One region of the Dechloromonas sp. ARDL1 genome, then DNA from elsewhere that is predicted to be linked to it. Evidence: predicted binding sites of a transcription regulator. Region 1 holds the regulator's gene; each other region holds the start of a gene.
The links. The regulator sigma-54, encoded in region 1, starts transcription at its own class of promoters, with help from an activator protein. The targets are predictions, from matches to a motif close to TGGCACGCTTNCTGCTNA.
Positions count from the first base shown of each region.

Region 2: the regulator sigma-54 is predicted to act here: its motif matches at 2,094-2,111, upstream of AB6Q56_RS05745 (bactofilin family protein).
Region 3: the regulator sigma-54 is predicted to act here: its motif matches at 4,072-4,089, upstream of glnA (type I glutamate--ammonia ligase).

Region 1 is NZ_CP168939.1:3,889,434-3,896,698, forward strand. It holds gene AB6Q56_RS19225 (RluA family pseudouridine synthase) at 1-294, opposite strand, end outside; gene AB6Q56_RS19230 (hypothetical protein) at 291-491, opposite strand; gene recA (recombinase RecA) at 673-1,698, shown strand; gene recX (recombination regulator RecX) at 1,691-2,122, shown strand; gene lptB (LPS export ABC transporter ATP-binding protein) at 2,119-2,853, shown strand; gene AB6Q56_RS19250 (RNA polymerase factor sigma-54) at 2,878-4,335, shown strand; gene hpf (ribosome hibernation-promoting factor, HPF/YfiA family) at 4,351-4,674, shown strand; gene ptsN (PTS IIA-like nitrogen regulatory protein PtsN) at 4,723-5,169, shown strand; gene hprK (HPr(Ser) kinase/phosphatase) at 5,179-6,114, shown strand; gene AB6Q56_RS19270 (hypothetical protein) at 6,164-6,421, shown strand; gene AB6Q56_RS19275 (FHA domain-containing protein) at 6,479-7,265, opposite strand, start outside.
Region 2 is NZ_CP168939.1:1,164,979-1,172,243, reverse strand. It holds gene AB6Q56_RS05755 (permease) at 1-427, opposite strand, end outside; gene AB6Q56_RS05750 (sensor histidine kinase) at 417-1,820, opposite strand; gene AB6Q56_RS05745 (bactofilin family protein) at 2,157-2,714, shown strand; gene AB6Q56_RS05740 (N-acyl amino acid synthase FeeM domain-containing protein) at 2,747-3,376, shown strand; gene ettA (energy-dependent translational throttle protein EttA) at 3,491-5,155, shown strand; gene AB6Q56_RS05730 (hypothetical protein) at 5,250-5,612, opposite strand; gene AB6Q56_RS05725 (hypothetical protein) at 5,726-6,187, shown strand; gene AB6Q56_RS05720 (hypothetical protein) at 6,308-6,586, opposite strand; gene AB6Q56_RS05715 (class I SAM-dependent methyltransferase) at 6,698-7,265, shown strand, end outside.
Region 3 is NZ_CP168939.1:3,177,261-3,184,525, reverse strand. It holds gene clsB (cardiolipin synthase ClsB) at 1-409, opposite strand, end outside; gene AB6Q56_RS15800 (endonuclease/exonuclease/phosphatase family protein) at 399-1,157, opposite strand; gene nadA (quinolinate synthase NadA) at 1,165-2,262, opposite strand; gene AB6Q56_RS15790 (rhodanese-like domain-containing protein) at 2,305-2,757, opposite strand; gene AB6Q56_RS15785 (cation diffusion facilitator family transporter) at 2,805-3,974, shown strand; gene glnA (type I glutamate--ammonia ligase) at 4,160-5,575, shown strand; gene AB6Q56_RS15775 (DUF4124 domain-containing protein) at 5,682-6,131, shown strand; gene AB6Q56_RS15770 (efflux RND transporter permease subunit) at 6,219-7,265, opposite strand, start outside.

The DNA of each region.
Region 1 (7,265 bases):
TAGCACGGCGACGTAGAGCTTGTCCACCTGGCGGTCCTGGAACATCTTGGAGAGACGGCGGTGCATGTCGGCGCCGCGGGCAAAGACCAGGATGCCGGAGGTCGACATGTCCAGTCGATGCACGGTCAGCGCATCCGGGTACTCCTGTTGCACCCGGCTGAGCAGGCAATCCGCCTTGTGCTCGCCACGGCCGGGAACCGACAAGAGACCGCAGGGTTTTTCGGCAATGATCAGGAAATCGTCGGCAAAAACAACGGGCGAAGCGCCAGGGGGTGGGGGCAGATAGGCAGTCATCGGGGGGCGAGGCGAATTCGGCAGCGGGCATCCTTGAAAGCCATCGGTTCCTGGCTCCAGCCCGGTCCCGGCGAGGTCTGCATGCAGCCCCGGGCACCGTCCACCTTGCTTGTCCACCAGTACCAGGGCGCCGGCGCACCGCTGGCGGCCGTGCCGGCCAGTAGCAGGAGAAGGATGGGTAAGCGTCTGATCGACATGAAGAATTTTCTTGCCAAGAAAAGGCGGGTCAATGTACTGTACGTATACACAGTATCCGGTTGGCCGTTATCGGGGGCGAATATACCGCGTTTGGGCCGGGCCGGATAAACGGTTTCCTGCAATTTCTATTCCATCTTTGGCCCCTGTGCCATAATCCGCTCAAATTTTCGAGGTCACACCATGGACGACAACAAGGCAAAGGCGCTCGCCGCAGCGCTGCAACAAATCGAAAAGCAATTCGGCAAAGGCTCCATCATGAAGATGGGCGACGCCGAAATCGACGAAGGCATTCAAGTCGTGTCGACCGGTTCGCTTGGCCTCGACATCGCGCTTGGTGTCGGTGGCCTGCCGCGCGGCCGCGTCGTCGAAATCTACGGCCCGGAATCGTCCGGCAAGACCACGCTCTGTCTGCAGGTCGTCGCCGAAATGCAGAAGCTCGGCGGCACGGCGGCCTTCATCGACGCCGAACACGCGCTCGATCCGCAATACGCCCAGAAGCTCGGCGTCAATGTCTCCGACCTGCTGATTTCGCAGCCGGACACCGGCGAACAGGCGCTGGAAATCGCCGACATGCTGGTCCGCTCCGGCTCGGTGGACATCATCATCGTCGACTCGGTCGCCGCCCTCACCCCGCGTGCCGAAATCGAAGGCGAAATGGGCGACCAGATGGTCGGCCTGCACGCCCGCCTGATGTCGCAGGCGCTGCGCAAGTTGACTGCCAATATCAAGAAGACCAACACGCTGGTTATCTTCATCAACCAGATCCGCATGAAGATCGGCGTCATGTTCGGTTCGCCGGAAACCACCACCGGCGGCAACGCGCTGAAGTTCTATGCTTCCGTCCGCCTCGACATCCGCCGCATCGGTTCGATCAAGAAGGGCGACGAGGTCATCGGTAGCGAAACCAAGGTCAAGGTTGTCAAAAACAAGGTTTCTCCTCCGTTCCGCGAAGCCATCTTCGACATCCTCTACGGCGAAGGTATTTCCCGCCAGGGCGAAGTCGTCGAAATGGGCGTCGCCCACAAGTTGGTCGACAAATCAGGTGCCTGGTACGCCTACAAGGGCGAGAAAATCGGCCAGGGCAAGGACAATGCCCGCGAATTCCTAAAGGCCAACCCGGAAATCGCCGCCGAAATCGAAGCCGGCATCCGCGAGGCCGCCAGCACCACCGTGATCAAGCCGACCAAAGCCAAGGCCGATGCCTGACCTGCGCGTGCGGGCCCTGCAACTACTCACCCGGCGCGATTACAGCCGGGCCGAGTTGAAGACCAAGCTCGCATCGCATGCCGAATCCGAGGAAGAACTCGACGCCGTGCTCGACACCCTGCAAAGCGAACGCCTGCTGTCCGATACCCGCTATGCCGCCCAGCGCGTCGTGGCGCGCGCCGGGCGTTACGGCAATGCGCGGCTGAAGCAGGAATTACGGCAGAAAGGCGTTGCTGACGAAGAAATCGCTGCCGCGCTTCCGGAGGGGGGCGATGAAACCGAACGCTGCCGCAGCGTCTGGCAGCGCAAGTTCAGGGAATTGCCGCAATCGCCGGAAGAGCGTGCCAAACAGCAGCGTTTCCTGCAATATCGCGGTTTTTCCAGCGAAGCCATCCGCCGCGTCCTGCGCGGTCTCGAGCAATGACCACGTCTGCCGCCAAACTGACCGCCAACAACCTGAAGAAGCGCTACAAGGCGAGGACCGTCGTCGAGGACGTTTCCTTCGAGGTCAAGTCGGGCGAGGTGGTCGGCCTGCTCGGTCCGAACGGCGCAGGCAAGACCACCTGTTTCTACATGATCGTCGGCCTGGTCGCGGCCGATGGCGGTGAAGTCCATATCGACGACAACCGCCTGACGCACCAGCCGATGCACAGCCGGGCGCGCCTCGGACTGTCGTATCTGCCGCAGGAAGCCTCGGTCTTCCGCAAGCTCAACGTCGAGGAAAACATCCGCGCCGTCCTCGAACTGCAGAAGCTGCCCGAAGCCGAACTGAACGACCGCCTGGAAGGCCTGCTCAAGGAGTTGCATGTCGACCACGTGCGCCACGTCAATGCGGCCGCCCTCTCCGGTGGTGAGCGGCGCCGCGTCGAAATCGCCCGGGCGCTGGCCACCAGCCCGCGCTTCATCCTGCTTGACGAACCGTTCGCCGGGGTCGATCCAATCGCCGTGCTGGAAATCCAGAAGATCATCCGCTTCCTGAAGGAGCGCGGCATTGGTGTGCTGATCACCGACCACAACGTCCGTGAGACCCTCGGCATCTGCGATCACGCCTACATCATCAATGCCGGTAATGTACTTGCTGCTGGACGGCCAGCTGAAATCGTGGAGAATGAAAGCGTGCGCAAGGTATATCTCGGCGAGCACTTCAAGCTCTGACCGAGCCGCACCAGACCCCAACCGATGAAGCCGGCACTCCAACTCAAACTATCCCAGCATCTGGCGCTGACCCCGCAGTTGCAGCAGTCGATCAAGCTGCTGCAGTTGTCGACCATCGAGATGCAGCAGGAAATCGAGCGCTACCTGCTCGAAAATCCCATGCTGGAACGCGAGGACGAGGGGCCGGAGTCGTTCGCCAACGCCCAGCAGTTTGATTCCCCGCGCAACGAGGAGTCGCGCAGCGAGAGCAGTGAAGAGCGCGAGCCGCGCGAGGACCGCGAAACCGAACCGCCGAGTTCGCCTTCCGAGGTCGATGACGACCGCTGGGCTTCCGATGCTGGCACTTTTACCGGAGCCGGCCGCGACGAAGACGATGACAGCGACAGCCAGGATATTCATGCTGCCAACGTCAGCCTGCGCGAGCATCTTGGCTGGCAACTCGGGATGACCCAGCTGAATGAGCGCGACCGCAGTCTGGTTCGCTTCCTGATCGAAGCGCTCGACGACGACGGCTACCTCTCGGCGTCCCTGCAGGAGCTGTGGGAAACCCTGCCGCCGGAATACGAGATCGAGCTCGAAGAGCTCGAAATCGCGCTGCGTCACATCCAGAACTTCGACCCGACCGGAATCGGTGCGCGCAATCTGCAGGAATGCTTGCGCCTGCAACTGAAGGCCTTGCCGGACGAGTACGATCGCAACGTGGCGCTGGTCATCGTCGAGAAACACCTTGAATTGCTGGCGGCCCGCGATTTCGCCAAGTTGCGTCGAGTCACCGGCTATGACGACGAGGATCTGAAGGCCGCCCAATCCCTGATCACCAGCCTGAACCCGCGTCCGGCTGCTGGCTATGCTCAGGTCGAGGCACGCTACATCACGCCTGACGTGATTGTGAAAAAGCTCAAGGGCAAGTGGACGGCCTACATCAACCCGGACGCCTATCCCCGTCTGCGCATCAACCGTTTGTATGCCGAGATTCTCGCCAAGCAGCGGCGCGGCAACGGCAACATGTCCACCCAGTTGCAGGAGGCTCGTTGGCTGATCAAGAACGTCCAGCAGCGCTTCGATACCATCCATCGCGTCACGCAGGCCATTGTCGACCGCCAGCGCCAGTTCTTCGAGCATGGCGAAGTCGCCATGCGGCCACTGGTCCTGCGTGAAATCGCCGACATCCTCGGCCTGCACGAATCGACGGTGTCGCGCGTGACCAGCCAGAAATACATGGCCACGCCGCGCGGCATTTTCGAACTGAAATACTTCTTCGGCAGCCATGTCGCCACCGATACCGGTGGGGCTTGTTCTGCCACGGCCATCCGGGCCTTGATCAAGCAATTGATCGGAGCCGAGGAAGGCAAGAAGCCCTTGTCGGATAGCCAATTATCCGAAATACTAGGCCAGCAGGGAATCGTAGTTGCCCGACGTACGGTAGCCAAATACCGCGAGTCGCTCAACATCCCACCGGTCAATTTACGCAAGACCCTGTAGAGAGAGGAGAAAAAAGTGAATCTGCAGATCAGTGGTCATCACATCGAAGTAACCCCCGCACTGCGCGAATACGTGGAAAACAAGCTGGATCCCGTGGTCCGTCACTTCGATAAAGTGACCGGCGTCAACGTGGTGCTGTCTGTCGAAAAGCTGAAGCAGAAGGCTGAAGTCACCGTGCACGTTCCGGGCAAGGACATGCATGTCGAAGAGTCCGGCGACGATCTCTATGCCGCCATCGATTCGATGTTCGACAAGCTTGACCGACAGGTCCAGAAGCACAAGCAAAAGGTCCAGGATCACCATCGCGGTGAAAAGCCCGGGCTGCATGCCGCCGAATAAGCGCCCAATGGCCGCAGCGTAAGCTGCGGCTTTGTTTTATCCACTCTTATGAACCCTCTCAACAATCTACTGAGTGCCGATCAGGTGCTGCTGAATCTCGAAGCCAGCAGCAAGAAACGCGTTTTCGAACAAGCCGGCATCCTGTTCGAAACCCGTCTGGGTCTGGCCCGCTCGACCATTTTTGACAGCCTGTTTGCCCGTGAAAAACTCGGTTCCACCGGTTTGGGTCAAGGCGTCGCCATTCCGCATGGGCGCATCAAGGGCCTCAAGCAGGCTGCCGGCGCATTCATGCGCCTGACAACACCGGTGCCCTTCGACTCTCCGGACGGCAGGCCGGTCGACCTGTTGTTTGTCCTGCTCGTTCCCGAGCAGGCGACCGAGCAGCACCTCCAGATCCTCTCGGAACTGGCCCAGCGTTTTTCGGACCGGGGATTCCGGGAGAAGCTGCAGACGGCCGCCGATTCGACCGCGGTTTTAGCGCTATTTCAGTCCTGAGTTCCAGTCGTGCGTCACGTCAGTCTGGTTCAGCTATACAAGGATAATCGGGAAAAGTTGCTGCTGAACTGGCATATTGGTCAGAACGCAGACCGTCGCATCGAAATCAAGGGCTCCAACAGCTACGGGGCCGATTTGGTTGGTCATATCAACATCATTCACCCAGAGCGTGTGCAGGTGCTTGGCCTGGCCGAGTATGACTGGGCGATGCACATTGGCGAGCGGCGTTTCGGCCAGATGTTTGTCGACCTGCTCAGTGCTCAGCCGCCAGCCGTCATTGTCGCCGATGGCCTGACGCCGCCGTCCCAAGTGGTGGAAACCTGTACCCAGACAGGTACGCCGTTGATCAACTCGCCCAAGCCCTGCTCGGCAGTCATCGACCTGCTGCGTATCTATCTATCGGCCCGCCTCGCCGACACCGTCAGCCTCCATGGCGTCTTCATGGATGTCCTGGGGATGGGCGTACTGATTACCGGCGATTCGGGGGTCGGCAAGTCGGAACTGGCACTCGAACTCATCTCCCGGGGGCATGGCTTGGTCGCCGACGATGTGGTCGAGATGGCACGAATTGCGCCGACCACCATCGAAGGCCGCTGCCCCGGCATGCTGCGGGATTTCCTCGAGGTGCGTGGGCTCGGGCTGCTCAATATCCGGACCATCTTCGGCGAAACCGCCTCGCGCCGGAAAATGAAGCTCAAGCTGATTGTTCATCTGCAAAAGACGGCTGCCGCAGCCGATGCGCCCCGTCTCCCCCTGGATGCCCAGACCCAGGAGGTGTTGGGGGTTCCGGTGCGCAAGGTCGTCATTCCCGTGGCGGCCGGTCGCAACCTGGCGGTCCTGCTCGAGGCGGCGGTACGCAACACCATCCTGCAATTGCGGGGCATCGATAGCCTGCAGGATTTCATGGATCGCCAGCAGCGCATGATGCTTGACGATGACGCATGAATCGCTGATAGTACGTCGGCGTTTTTGCACACTACGGGGGACATCCACCATGAAAAAACTGATCGCGCTGCTGCTTGTCGCGTTTTCCGCCAATGCCGTTTATGCCGCCGACGATTGTGCTGCCCGCGCAGCCGAAAAGAAGCTGGCTGGCGCTGCCAAGAACAGTTTCATGAAGAAATGCCAAGCCGACGCCGGGGCTCCCGCCGAAAACGCCGAGTGCGCCGCAAAGGCCAAGGAAAAGAAACTGGCCGGTGCCGCCAAGAACAGCTTCATGAAGAAATGCTCGGCTGACGCTGCCGCAAAGTAATCCGAACCGAGAAGAAATATATCCGACGTCGGCCGCCTTCAGGCGGCCGATTGCCGTTTACAGATGCTCGAAGTCGGCGAGGTCCGACTGTGGGTCGTTGGCGGAGCTGCCGAACCCGAATTTGCCTTTGCCGTCGAGTTGCATCTCATTGCGGCGAACCATGACTTCCTGGCGGCCGGACAAGGTCACGAAAGTGCCATTGGTACTGGTATCGATCAGGTAGAAGCCGTCGTTGCGGCGTTCGACGCGGGCATGTTGGCGCGAAGCCTTGCGGTCGTCGATGGTCAGTTTGCAGCCGAGGTCGCGGCCGATTGTGAGGACCGGGGTCTTTTCATCGACCAGAAAGGCCTTGCCGCGATAACGGATGCACAGGCGTTCGACTGGAAGACGGCTGACTTCGCCGAAAGTCGAGAGGGGTGATGAGGTTCCTTGGTAGCTGGGCCAGTGCACCTGAAAGAGCGATAGTTCGGTTCCGTTTTCGGCAACGGTGCCCAGCTTGGGCATGGGATCGACGGTGATGATCCCGGGTTGAGGCAGCTCCCCGACCAGCTCCGAACTACACAGGATCTGGTCGCGTCGGGCAATGCCGGCGATGCGTGCCGCCGTGCTGACAGCCGCCCCACTCAGCTTGCCCTCGCTTTCCTGCACGACCCCGCTGTGGAGACCGATACGGATAGTCAGCTTCAGGCCGGAAACCGGTGGCAGGTCGGCGATGCGTTGTTGCATGTCGATTGCAGCCTGGCAGGCCTCTTCGGCAGTCTCGAAGGCGGCCAGTAATTCGTCGCCGACAATCTGGACCGTCTTTCCCTTGTAGCCGTCGATGGAGCGCTTCATGCGCTTCAGG
Region 2 (7,265 bases), 1.8 Mb from region 1:
CCTTCAATTGCTGCCCCTGCCGGTCGAGCTGGTTCTCTAGTTTCAGGCGCTCGAGATAATTGTCGGCGACCTGCCGGGCCAGCGGCTGGAACGGGACGGCCGACGGGTCGCTGGACTTGAGCACACTGTCGAGTAATGCCAAGCCCTTGGCCAGATCCTGCTGCACACGCGGATGACCGAGCAACATGGCCATGCGGAGCTGGGTATAGGGTGTTTGCGGAACAGCCACCAATATCATGCGCTCTCGGCCGAGTTCAGCCGATGTCATTCTGGCGAGGCCTTGGTAGTAGATGAGTGCCGCTTCCGGCGTGGTTTCATCGTTCCGCACGGGTTTTTTGGCGGTTGGCAGCGCCGTACACGCTGTCAGCATGGCCGCCAGCAGCAGGCCGCACAGCCCACGATGAAGAAAATTTTTTTTACTGCTCATCAGGTATTTCCACGCAAAAATGGGCGCCGCTTTCCTGCGGCACCAGATAAACCCTGCCCCCCATGGCGCGCACCAGCTCACGCACGATGGAGAGGCCAACCCCGCTGCCCTGGCGTGGCGCCGGCGCCACGCGCTGCCCCTGAACGAACGGATCGAAGATTCTTTGCCTGTCCTCCTCGGCCACGCCCGGCCCCTGGTCGATGCACTCGAAGCGGCACAGGCCGTCGATACGGCTGACGACCATACGGATTTCACCGCCATCCGGACTGAAGTCAATGGCATTGGACAGCAGGTTGTCGAGAACCACAGCCATCTTCTCGGCATCCAGCATCACCATCTGGTCCGGTGCCTCGACCACAACCCTGAGCTGGCGCGCCTGGCTGTGCAACTCCCGACGCTGAACCACGCCGGCCAGCAGTTTTTTCGGTTTGATTGGCGCCAATTGCAGGCGCCGTGCGTCGAAGGCTGCTGCATTCAGCGTCAGCAGGCTTTCGATCTGCTCCTGCAGCACGCGCACGTTATGCTGCAGGATATCGACCACCTCGCGCTGCGCTCCATCGAGCGGCCCGGGAACCTCCTCGCGCAACAGCGAAACGCCCTCCTTCAGGGCTGTGAGCGGGGTCTTGAGTTCGTGCGATACGTGGCGCAGGGCCCGCTCGCGGTCGGCCTCCAGCTCTGCCAGGCGCTGGCGCAACCAATCGAGCCGCTTGCCGAGCTGACGCAAGTCGGCCGGACCGCCGACAGTGATCGGCGCATCGAACCGGCTGGCGCCGAGGCGTACGATGGCCTGTTCGAGGTGGCGCACCGGGCGCACCAGCCACCAGCCCATAGCCAGCGCCACAAGCAGCGCCCCGAGCAGGGCCAGCCCGATGCGCCCGCCCAGCTTGAGGCGCGCCGCTTCCAGCTCATCCAGTGTTCTGCGGTTCTGTTCCTCAACCCAGCGCTGCCCCGCCTGCTTGAGCAGCCCGTTCAGCTCGGCCATGCGCGACAGAAGCGGAATGATCTCGGCCTGCGGAATATTCTGCTCCAGGCCGCTGCGCAGCGCCTCGGCCACCATGCGCCAGCCGCCGAGCAAGGGCGGCAGGGGCTCGGCAGCCATGCCGTCGAGCCGATCGACGACCGCCAGCGACTGCGCCAGATGCTCGTCGAAACGCTGGCGAAACACCGGATTATCGAGGACGAGGTATTGGCGGGCGCTACGCTCGATATCGACCGTACGCTCACCTAATTCCTGGATGGCCGCTGTCAGCAGAATGGCCTGCTCACTGCTGTTCCGGCTCTGATTGACCAGGCGTTCGACGACCAGCCAGCTTTGTATGGCAACCCCGCCCAGTAGCAGGACGATCAGCGTGAAGCCGAGCAACATGCCCTGGCGGAAGGAAATACGGTTCATTTGTGTGCTGATTTAAAAACCCCCATCCAGTTTAGCGGCCAGCCGCGCCTGCCCGGCCACCGAAATCTCCTGAAAAAGAAAAAATTTCTCCATACAAATCAGTTGATTACATTAACGTCGTATTTTAACGACAACCCCTCGCTCAAGCCTAGACGGCTTTCCGTGAAAGCCCAAAAAAACCTGTCGCCAATCGACGACACGGAAGTCGTTTTTTCATTGAATTAGCTTTAATTAAAAACGCTAATTCATTGTTTTATATTCAATTTAATAACATGGCACAGTTATCGCAATACGAAGCCGAACGATTTTTTTAAAAACCTCATCACGGGAGTTTTCATGTTCAGCAAACCGACCATCACCACCCGCAACGACAGCATCACCCGCAAGGAGGTCCGCAGCGTTCTCGGATCGGGCAGCGGCCTCGCAGGTGCGGTCCCCGAACCCAAGGTTGTCACAGAGCCCCCTGCCGCCATGGAAGAGAAATCGAGCGCCGCCGAAACCGAAGCCCCGGTCGCCGCCCGCCTCATCGTTGGCCCCGACGTCAAGCTCAAGGGTGCCGAAATTCTCGATTGCGACACGCTGGTCGTCGAGGGCCGGGTCGAAGCCACCATGGACAGCCGCGTCATCCGCATTGCCGACAAGGGCGCCTTCTCCGGCAAGGTCAGCATCGATGTGGCCGAAATTCATGGCAGTTTCGACGGCGAATTGACGGCGCGCTCACAACTGATCATCCACGCCACCGGCAAGGTCAGCGGCAAGATTCGCTATGGCAAGCTGGTCATCGACGAAGGCGGAGAACTGTGCGGCGATATCAATTCCCTCTCCTCCGAAAAACCCGCCCAGCGCTACCAGCGCGACGAACCGGTCCTGCCCCTCAGTGCAGTCGCTGGTTGATTACTTGATAAGCCCCCCATAGAATGCCCGCCATGCAAAATGCATCACTCTTTCACACCACGCTTCCCCGCCTCTTGGACACCGAGCTACTGACCGAAGAACCCGGCCCGTCCTCAGAAACGGCTGCGCCCGTTGATGCCCCGGAGTTGATCGTCGCACCCGCCGTAACCTATACCCAGCTTCGTGCCTGCGGCAGCCTGGTCCGCCGCATGTATGCCTGGCGCGGCTACCGACTCGTACCCAACCGCCTGCAACCGGCTGATCCCAATCATGTCACTATCGGCGTCTGGCTCGCTGGCGAACTGGTCGCCACGGCTACCGCTTCGCGCGACTCGGCAACGGGACTGCTGGCGGATGGCCTCTACAAGGACGAGATGGCCCGCTTGCGCGGCCAGTCGCGGGTGGTCTGCGAAGTCACTCGCCTGGCGGTCGACCTCGACTGCCACGACCCCGAACTGCTTAACGCCCTGTTCATGGCCGTTTACCAATACGTACGTGCGGTTTTTGGCGGCACCGAACTGGTCATCGAGGTCAATCCACGCCATGCCGGCTACTATCGCCGGACCATGGGTTTCCAGCAGATCGGCGGCCTGCGTACATGCCCGCGCGTCGATGCACCGGCCGTCCTGTTGCACCGTACGCTGGGCCACATCCACGACTGATCTCCTTAGCCGCCACAAGGCGGTTTTCCAGCCTTCGCCCAGCGAAGGCTGGTTATTTGCGCTGAAGCCCCGTAGACTTCGCCCTTTGATTATTTTCCTTTCAGGCAAGCGCAAATGGCTCAATACGTCATGTCCATGCTACGGGTCAGCAAGATCGTCCCGCCCAAGCGTCAGATCATCAAGGACATTTCCCTGTCCTTCTTCCCCGGTGCCAAGATCGGCCTGCTCGGCCTGAACGGCGCTGGCAAGTCCACCGTCCTTCGCATCATGGCCGGCGTGGACAAGGAATACGATGGCGAGGTCCAGCATCTGGCCGGCGTATCCATCGGCTACCTGCCGCAGGAACCGCAACTCGACCCGGCCAAGACGGTCAAGGAAGAAGTCGAATCCGCCCTCGGCGAAGTCATGCAGGCCCAGGCCAAGCTCGACGAGGTGTATGCAGCCTACGCCGATCCGGAAGCCGACTTCGACAAGCTGGCCGAGGAACAGGCCCGTCTGGAGGCGATCATCGCCACCTCCGGCTCGGATACCGAGCACCAGATGGAAATCGCCGCCGACGCGCTGCGCCTGCCGCCCTGGGATGCCACCATCGGCAACCTGTCCGGCGGCGAAAAGCGCCGCGTCGCACTGGCCAAGCTGCTGCTCGAAAAACCCGACATGCTGCTGCTCGACGAACCGACCAACCACCTCGACGCCGAATCGGTCGAATGGCTGGAACAGTTCCTCGTCCGTTTCCCCGGCACCGTGGTCGCCGTCACCCACGACCGCTACTTCCTCGACAACGCCGCCGAGTGGATTCTCGAACTCGACCGTGGCCACGGCATCCCCTGGAAGGGTAACTACTCCAGCTGGCTGGAACAGAAGGAAGCCCGCCTGGAAACCGAAAACAAGCAGATCGACGCCCACATGAAGGCGATGAAGCAGGAACTGGAGTGGGTCCGCTCCAATCCGAAGGCGCGTCAGGCCAAGTCCAAGGCCCGTCTGTCCCGCTTCGAGGAAATGTCCAGCCACGAATACCAGAAGCGCAACGAAACCCAGGAAATCTTCATTCCGGTCGGTGAGCGCCTGGGCGACCAGGTCATCGAATTCGATGGCGTCACCAAGTCCTTCGGCGACAAGCTGCTGATGGACAACCTGAGCTTCAGCATCCCGCCGGGTGCCATCGTCGGCATCATCGGTCCGAACGGCGCCGGCAAATCGACCCTGTTCAAGATGATCACCGGCCAGCAACAGCCGGACTCCGGGGAGGTGAAGATCGGCCAGACGGTCAAGATGGCCTACGTCGACCAGTCGCGTGACTGCCTCGACGGCACCAAGACCGTGTTCGACGAACTGGCCCAGGGCAGCGACATTCTGCAGATCGGCAAGTTCGAGATGCCGTCGCGCGCCTACATCGGTCGCTTCAACTTCAAGGGCGCCGATCAGGGCAAGCTGGTCGGCAACCTCTCCGGCGGCGAACGCGGCCGCCTGCACCTGGCGAAGACGCTGATGGGGGGCGGCAACGTCCTGCTGCTCGACGAACCGTCGAATGACCTCGACGTCGAAACCCTGCGCGCCCTGGAGGATGCCCTGCTCGAATTCCCGGGCTGCGCGCTAGTCATTTCGCACGACCGCTGGTTCCTCGACCGGATCTGCACGCACATCCTGGCCGCTGAAGGCGATTCGCAATGGACCTTCTTCCCGGGTAACTACCAGGAATACGAAGAGGACAAGCGCAAGCGCCTGGGCGAGGAAGGTGCCAAGCCGAAGCGGATTCGTTACAAGCCGATCACGCGCTGATCAAGGCGCAGACGAATTTCCGAAAGCACCAGAAAAAGAGGGCGCCACTTGGCGCCCTCTTTGTTTTACTAGCGAGCACTCCCCCCATCCCTGATTACCTGGGAGCGCCCTCACCCGACAGACTGATCTCGGTCAGCGTCAGAAAGCCATCCTTGGTATTCACGATCTTGTAGACCGCGTCCGGATTGCTACTTGCCTTCTTCAGCACCGCTTGCCACTCCATTTCGGCACTGCGCAGGCCGTCTATTTTATTGTGTATGACGTTCACGCTCTCGGCCACCTCCGATTTCATCTCGTCATTGAACTGTTCGATTTTCTTGGCCGTGGGGTTCATCACCAGCAAAACCGTGTTGGCAAGCGAGAAAATCAACGCCGCAGCGGCGATCAGCAACGTCGGCTTTTCGAGGTTCCTGGCTGGCGCATTGGTTTCCGGGGCTTCTTTCGGTGCATCGCTCATCAATATCTCCCAAGGCAATTCGTCAACAATCCCACCAACACACTATCAAACGCAAAAAGCAGCCACAAATTTTATTGTTTTGATACATTGGAACTTTATACGATTTTCGTGCCATGCAGACGAGGCCTCCGCCCCACAAGCGAACCCATTTAAGGCATCCCAAGCCAGACAAGGCCACCGGGAAAGACGAGTGGTTACGGCGCTATTGGATCGCCTTGATTTCAATCGGGCTGATAGCCATTTCCGCCGTCACTTTCAACATTCTTTCCAATGACGATGAGGACCAAGACACCTACGTCAATGTACAAACCCGTACCGTCGCTGGAGACAATAACAACGTCATCTGCAAAGTCAGCCTGTTGGTTGATCCGGAACAGGAAAAGGGATTACTCCAGCGCCAACCCTTGCTTGTCGCTGTCGTTAACTCAGTTCTCTCGGAAGCCTACGCTGGCTCACGACGCCCCCCACCAAACGAAATACGCATGCAACTGCTGGCTGCCCTCAACAACAAACTGCCAAGACAACTACAAATACGCGACGTCCTTCTGCAGGAATTGATTATCGGCAATTCCTGAATGAGCCTTCCCATCAGGTAATCCGGAAATGCAAAACGGGCGCCGTTTCGGCGCCCGTCCTTTTTGCCCCCCGCCATTGCGATGGGCGAAAGCTGCGTGTGGAAATGTACCGAGTTTTTATTAGTGCTTCAAGCTGGCAGAGAAAACTGCCTTGGTCTTTTCGGAAAACTGGAACTCGTTGAAGGCACGATCGATTTCAGCATCGTTACGGCCTTCAGAATGATCTTCGAAGCAGATACCGATGGTCTTGCCGTTGGCAGCCAGGGTCTGGAAGGCGAAACGCCAGCGCTGTGCTTCAGCCAGCCGCTCGCGCAGCTCGGCTTCGTTGGAAATCGTGATACCGGCTTTCTTCAGGGAATCCAGGAATTGTTCGAAGGATTCGTTGCTCAGACTGCCCATTTGACTATCTCCGTAGGGTTGCGGTGTTTGATCACCATGTGCCAAATAACGACGCAATTTCGATTCGGTTGACACAAAAGTTAGTGCTTTCGAAATGCGATAATCACGCCTATGAAAAAGCAGAACGCTCCCGCAGAAATCCCGGAAATCCGCCCCGGCCAATCCATTGATTTGCTGAAGGAATTACACATCCTGACGCGCGACGGCAAACTCAACCAGGACACGCGCCGCAAGCTGAAACAGGTTTATCACCTCTATCAATTCATCGAGCCGCTGCTCGAAAATGCGGAAACGCTGGTCGATCACGGTGCGGGAAAATCCTATCTCGGGTTCATCCTGTATGACCTCTATTTCAAGGAACGTGCCAGCGGCGAGATCGTCGGCATCGAAACGCGTACCGAACTGGTCGACAAATCCCGCGAATTGGCCGCCCGGCTTGGCTTTCCGCGCATGCGCTTCATCGCCTGCACAGTGGAGGATTCACTGTCGTCGACCGACCTACCAGCCACCGTGGATGTCGTCACCGCGCTACACGCCTGCAACACGGCAACCGACGATGCCATCCGTTTTGCCCTAACCCGAAATGCCCGCCATATCGTCCTCGTGCCTTGCTGCCAGGCCGAAGTAGCCGCTGCGATGCGCGCCAAAAAGAACGACTCGCTGGGCAAAACGCCGCTGT
Region 3 (7,265 bases), 710 kb from region 1:
CATTGTTGTCGTCGACGATGTTGATGCCGCCGACGAAGGCGATGCGCGCATCGATCACCGCCAACTTGCGGTGCAGGCGGCGCAGGCGATGGCGCTTGAAGTGGAAACGGCCGATTTCCGGGCGATAGAACAGTGCCCGAACGCCGGCCGCCGTCAGCATGGGCAGGAAATCGGCAGCGAAGTTTCGGGCGCCGAAGCCGTCCACGGTGAGATTGACATGGACGCCGCGTTCAGCGGCCTGGCACAGGGCGCTAGCTACCTCGTGGCCGATTTCGTCGTTGGCGAAGATGTAGCTTTCGAGGTAGATCTCGACTTGCGCTTCAGCGATCGCGGCGAGCAGTGCAGGGAAGTATTCGGCACCCGAGTTGAGCAAGGTCAGCCGGTTGCCCGGCAGATACTCAGCGGCCATGCCTCGACAGGTGCGCCGAGAGCGCGGCGTGGTCGGAAATGTTGGACCACGGCAGGCCGTGATGCACTTCCGTCCGTTTGATGTCGAAGCCGCGCGTGTAGATGCGGTCGAGGCGGAACATCGGCATGGCGGCCGGGAAACTGCGCGCCGGCCTGCCCGCCGGGCCGCTGAACACTTCGTGCAGGTGCAGGCGGCGGGCGAGGTGCTCGCCGGCACGGTTGCCCCAGTCGTTGAAGTCGCCGGCGATGATCAGCGGTGCGTTCGGATCGGCGCTTTTTTCGAGATAGTCGGCGAGGGCGGCCATCTGCCGGCGGCGCGAGTAGCCGAACAGCGACAGATGCACGCACACGCAATGGGCAGCCGGCCCTTCCGGCAGCTTGATCTGGCAATGCAGCAGGCCGCGCTTCTCGAACTGCAGATGGGTGACATCCTGGTTGTGACTGTTGAGGATGGGGAAGCGCGACAGGATGGCGTTCCCGTGATGCCCATGGTCGTAGATCATGTTGCGGCCGTAGGCGCAGTCGGCCCAGACTTCTTCGGCGAGGAACTCGTGTTGCGGCGAGCTTGGCCAGTTGTCGTGGTTCTCAGCGTGGCCAAGATGCAGCCCCTGCACTTCCTGTAGGAACACGATGTCCGGGTTGAGGCCGCGCAACCGCTCGCGCAGCTCATGCACCATCATCCGCCGGTTGAACTGCGAAAAGCCCTTGTGGATGTTGAACGTCGTGATGTGCAACTCGGGCTTGTTCATCATCGCCTCAGGAAATCGCCAACATCCGGTCAAGGGCCAGTTTGGCGAGCTTCGCCTCGTGTTCGGGTACCCGGATGGCGTTAACCACCTTGCCCTCGGCCAGGTTTTCGAGTGTCCAGGCCAGGTGCTGCGGGTCGATGCGCTGCATGGTCGAGCACATGCAGATCGTGGTCGCCATGAACTGCACGATCTTGTTCTGCGGCAGTACTTCCTTGGCCAGGCGTTCGACCAGGTTGAGCTCAGTGCCGACCAGCCAGCGCGTGCCCTCCGGGGCTTCCTTGATAGTCTTGACGATGTGCTCGGTCGAGCCGACGTAGTCGGAGGCGGCGCACACCTCGAAATTGCATTCCGGGTGGGCGATGACCTGGCCGTCAGGATACTTGGCACGGAAGGCGTCGATGTGCGACTTCTGGAACATCTGGTGCACCGAGCAGTGCCCCTTCCATAGCAGGATGCGCGCCTTCTTGATCTGCGCCGGGGTCAGGCCGCCAAGTTCGAGGTCCGGGTCCCAGACGACCATCTCGTCCATGGCGAAGCCCATCTGGTGGCCGGTCCACCGACCGAGATGCTGGTCGGGGAAGAAGAGCACCTTCGGGCGGCGCTCGAAGGCCCACTTGGCGATGGTGCCGGCGTTCGACGAGGTGCACACGATGCCGCCATGCTCGCCGCAGAAGGCCTTCAGGTCGGCGGCCGAGTTGATGTAGGTGACCGGGGTGACTTCTTCCTCGGCGTTCAGCACCTCGTTCAGCTCGCGCCAGCAGCGCTCGACCTTGGCCAGGTTGGCCATGTCGGCCATCGAGCAGCCGGCAGCGAGGTCGGGCAAGATGGCTGTTTGGTTGGGCGCGGTCATGATGTCGGCGACTTCGGCCATGAAATGGACGCCGCAGAAGACGACATATTCCGAGTCGGTCTGCGAGGCGAGGCGCGACAGCTTCAGCGAGTCACCGGTCAGGTCGGCGTACTGGTAAACGTCGGCCCGCTGGTAATGGTGACAGAGGATCACGGCCTTCTTGCCGAGCTTGGCGCGGGCGGCGCGGATGCGCTCGTGACAGGCCTCGTCGGACAGGGCGTTGAACGGAGAGAAGGAAAGGGTGGCAGTCTGCATTGCTGATCTCTGAATGGCGCCGTTGAATTCGGTCGCGCGGTATTATCCCTGAATCCATGGCAAGCCGGCCTTGCGCCAGCCGCCGATGTGGCCGCGATGCCCGTTGGCATCCTTGTCGCCCTCGAAGCCTTCGAGGATGTTGTAGCAGTTGTTGTAGCCGGCCTCGGCGGCGGCCGTGGCGGCGCCGATGGAGCGCACGCCGCTGCGGCACAGGAAGACGACCAGCGCTTGCGGATCGACCTGGCGCTTCAGTTCGGCGACGAAGTTTGGGTTACGGACGCCGCCCGGGTATTGGTTCCACTCGATTTCAACAGCGCCGGGAACACGGCCTACCCAGTCCCACTCGGCGCGCGTGCGGACATCGACCAGCTTGGCACCAGGGGCCAGTTGCAATAATGTGTGGGCTTCCGCCGGTGTCAATTCGCCCTGGTAGGGACGTTCGAGTGCGCGGCCGCGTTCTGCGGCGAGGTTCAGGATTTCCGTTAACTTTCCCATAATGTCCAACTGCTAGAATCTCAGGCCGTTAGTATAGGGCACAGCACATGGCACAAGGGGAACACCCGGCAGCGGCATCGATGGCCGAGCGGGCTGCCGAAGCGCAGAGAGCAACCTGGGTCAGCGTTGCCGTCAACCTGCTGATGACCGTTGCCCAGCTTGTTGTCGGCTGGCTGGCGCATTCCCAGTCGTTGGTGGCGCACGGTCTGCACTCGTTTTCCGACCTGCTTTCCGATTTTCTAGTGATCTACGCCAGTCGTCAAAGCGCCCATCCGGCCGATGAGGCTCATCCGTATGGCCATGCGCGCATGGAAACCGGAGCAACGCTGGTGCTCGGGGCATCGCTGGCCCTGATCGGTGGCGGCATTCTTTGGGAATCCGGGATGCGCCTGCAGCATATCGATGCCCTTCCGGTCGTCGAGCTTTCCGCCCTTTGGGTGGCCATTGCCACCGTGGTTTCCAAGGAGGGGCTGTACCGTTACCTGATTCGCGTCGCCGAACGCCAGCGTTCCCAACTGCTGACGGCCAATGCGCTGCATACCCGGGCCGATGCGGCATCGGCGCTGGTCGTGGTGGTCGGTATCGGCGGCGCGCTGCTGGGCTGGTCCTTCCTCGATCTGCTGGCGGCGGCACTCATGGGCTTCATGATCTTGCGCATGGGGGCGGAATTGGCTTGGGGCGCCTTCAGGGAGCTGATCGATACCGGGCTCGATGCGGTGCAGGTCGAGGCCATCCGCCAGACTCTGGTGGCAACGCCGGGAGTTCTCGGTCTGCATGAGTTGCGTACGCGGCGCATGGCGCATCAGGCGCTGGTCGATGCCCATGTTCAGGTCGATGCGCGGATCAGTGTCTCCGAAGGGCATCGCATCGCCGAGTTGGCAAGAGCCCGCGTATTGAAGGAACATCCCGAAGTGCTGGATGTGCTGGTGCATATCGATCCCGAGGACGACATGGACCTCGACCTCCTTGCTCCCCGTCTGCCGTCGCGCGAAATTCTGCTCCATGAGTTGCGGCCCTTGCTGGCAGACCTGCCAGCGCCGGAGAAGGTCGTGCTGCATTACCTCAACGGAAAGGTCGAGGTTGAGGTTTTCCTGGAACATGCATTTTTCGAGAACGGCGAGACGCTCAGGCAGGCGGAAGCGGGGATTGCCGAGCGCCTGCGCAATCATGCCGTGGTGCGCAGCATCTCGCTTAATTGCATGGTTGCACCAAAGTAGTGCGTGCTTTGTGTTTTTTGCACGATTTTGGTGCGGCTATTCTCTGCTTATCGCCAGCATCTCATTGTGGCAGAATAGAAAAATTGACTTCGGCGCTTGGCATGCATTCTGCTAAAGGCTTGGGGCTGAATTATTGATTGTCGCCGGTCCTGCCGGCACCTTGTTTTCTTTGGAGACTGACTCTTATGGCAACCCCGCAAGACGTGATGAAGATGGTCAAGGAAAACGACGCCAAGTTCGTCGATTTCCGTTTCACTGACACCCGTGGCAAGGAACAGCACGTCACCGTGCCGGTTTCCCACTTCGACGAAGACAAGTTCGAGAGCGGCCACGCTTTCGACGGCTCGTCCATCGCTGGCTGGAAGGGTATTCAGGCTTCCGACATGCTGCTGATGCCGGATCCGGCCACCGCCTACGTCGACCCGTTCTTCGACGAAACCACCGTCGTTCTGACCTGCGACGTCGTTGACCCGACCGATGGCCGCGGCTACGACCGTGACCCGCGCTCCATCGCCAAGCGCGCCGAAGCCTACCTGAAGTCCTCCGGCCTGGGCGATACCGCCTACTTCGGTCCGGAACCTGAATTCTTCATCTTCGACGGCGTCGAATGGTCGGTCGATATGTCCGGCTGCCAGTTGAAGATTCACTCTGCCGAAGCCTCTTGGGGCGCTGGCGAGAAGAATGAAGGCCAGGGTGCCACTGGTCACCGTCCGGCCGTCAAGGGCGGTTATTTCCCGGTTCCGCCGGTCGACAGCCTGCACGACATCCGTTCGGCCATGGTCCTGACCCTGGAAGCCCTGGGCGTGCCGGTCGAAGTTCACCACCACGAAGTGGCCAATGCCGGCCAGTGCGAAATCGGTACCAAGTTCAGCACCCTGGTGCAGCGCGCCGACTGGACCCAGATCCAGAAGTACGTGACCCACAACGTGGCTCACCAGTACGGCAAGACCGCCACCTTCATGCCGAAGCCGATCGTTGGCGATAACGGTTCTGGCATGCACGTTCACCAGTCCGTCTGGAAGGATGGCAAGAACCTGTTCGCCGGTGACGGCTACGCTGGCCTGTCCGAATTCGCGATCTACTACATTGGCGGCATCATCAAGCACGCCAAGGCTCTGAACGCGATTACCAACCCGGGCACCAACTCCTACAAGCGTCTGGTTCCGCATTACGAAGCGCCGGTCAAGCTGGCTTACTCCGCCAAGAACCGTTCCGCTTCCATCCGTATCCCGTTCGTTGCCTCGACCAAGGGTCGTCGCGTCGAAGCCCGCTTCCCGGATCCCCTGTCCAACCCGTACCTGTGCTTCGCCGCGCTGTTGATGGCTGGCCTGGACGGTGTTCAGAACAAGATCCACCCGGGCGATCCGGCTTCCAAGAACCTGTACGACCTGCCGCCGGAAGAGGACGCACAGATCCCGACCGTTTGCGCCTCCCTCGAAGAAGCGCTGGAAAACCTGGACAAGGATCGCGAGTTCCTGACCCGCGGTGGCGTCTTCTCCAACGACTGGATTGATGCCTTCATCGACCTGAAGATGGAAGAAGTCAACAAGGTCCGCATGACGACCCATCCGGTCGAATTCGACCTGTACTACAGCCTGTAATCGGCACTGTTGCAAAAGGGCGGGTTTCCCGCCCTTTTTTTGTCCACTTTTTCATGGCCCTGGCGTTAAGTCCGGTACACTGAAAAGGTTACAAGGATCGATGACGATGACACGCAGTTCCCTTGCCTTGCTGTTTGCCTTGATTCCTTTTTCGGTTTCGGCGCAGAGCATTTATAAATGTACCGACGCCAATGGCAGCACGACCTATTCCAGTTCGCGGCTCGACAAGAACTGCAAGGTGATCTCCACTGGCCCGGAGAATTCACTGCCCGCCCCCAAGGCGAAGCCGGCGGGAGCGGCCGCAAATCCCTCGCCGAGTGGTTTTCCGCGCGTCGCAGAGGATGCCCAGAAGGCCCGCGATGGTGATCGTCGGCATATCCTCGAGCAGGAGTTGGCGGGCGAGCAGCGAAGCCTTGAGCAAGCCAAGAAGGAATTGGCAGAGCAGGAGGCTACGCGCGGCGGTCCGAGCGACCGAACCGCACCGTACCGCGACCGTGTCGGGCAGCACGAGCGGAATATCCAGGCAATCCAGAAAGAGCTGGGCGGCCTGAAGTAGTCGTTAGTTTGCTAGTTATTCGTTGTTAGCGAAGTTCGAGGGGCGCCGAGGCGCCCCTTGCTTTTGCTGGAAGCCAGCAGCTACTGACTAACTACTGCCTTTCACCTTGTACCAGGCTGCATACAGCGCCGGCAGGAAAAGCAGGGTCAGCGCGGTGGCAACGATCAGGCCGCCCATGATGGCGACGGCCATGGGGCCGAAGAAGTCGTTACGCGATAGTGGAATCATTGCCAGCACGGCAGCGGCGGCTGTCAGGACGATGGGGCGGAAGCGGCGGACGGTCGATTCGATAATGGCTTCCCGTCTGGCCTTGCCGGCAGCCAGGTCCTGCTCGATCTGGTCGACGAGGATGACTGAGTTGCGCATGATCATGCCGAACAACGCGATGGTGCCGAGCAGCGCCATGAAACCGAATGGCTTGTTGAAGACCAGCAGGAAGAGTGCGATGCCGATGATGCCCAGCGGTGCGGTCAGCAGCACCATGGTTACTCGCGAAATACTCTGCAACTGGATCATCAGGATGGTGACGACAGCTAGCACAAAGAGCGGGATGCCGGCCATGACTGAACTGGAGCCCTTGCTCGACTCCTCCACGGAGCCGCCGGCCGTGATGCGGTAGCCTGCGGGCAGCGTGGCCTGGATGGCATCGATATCGGGCTTGAGGCGGTCGACCAGGGTTGCCGGTTGCGTTTTGCCGTACAGATTGCCGCGCACCGTGATCGTCGGAAGGCGGTCGCGGCGCCAGATTAGGCCGGGCTCGAAGCCGTGCTTGAGGCGGGCGATCTGGCTGAGCGGGACGCTCTTGCCCGAACGTGTCGGAATCGACAGGTCGGGTAGTGCCGACAGATGATGGCGCTCATCCCGGTCGCCGCGCAGCACGACATCGATACTCTTCTCACCCTCGCGGAACGTGGTGATGGCGGCACCGTTCAGCGACATGTTCAGCAGGGCGGCGATGTCCTGGCTGGAAACGCCCAGCAGGCGGGCCTTGTCCTGATCGATTTCGATTTCGACCGATTTCGACAGTTCGCTCCAGTCCAGGTTGATATTGCTCAGTTCGGGCGCCTTGCGCATGGCCGCCGCGATATCGGCGGCTGTCTTGCGCAGTATCTCGATATCCTCGCCGGAAATCCG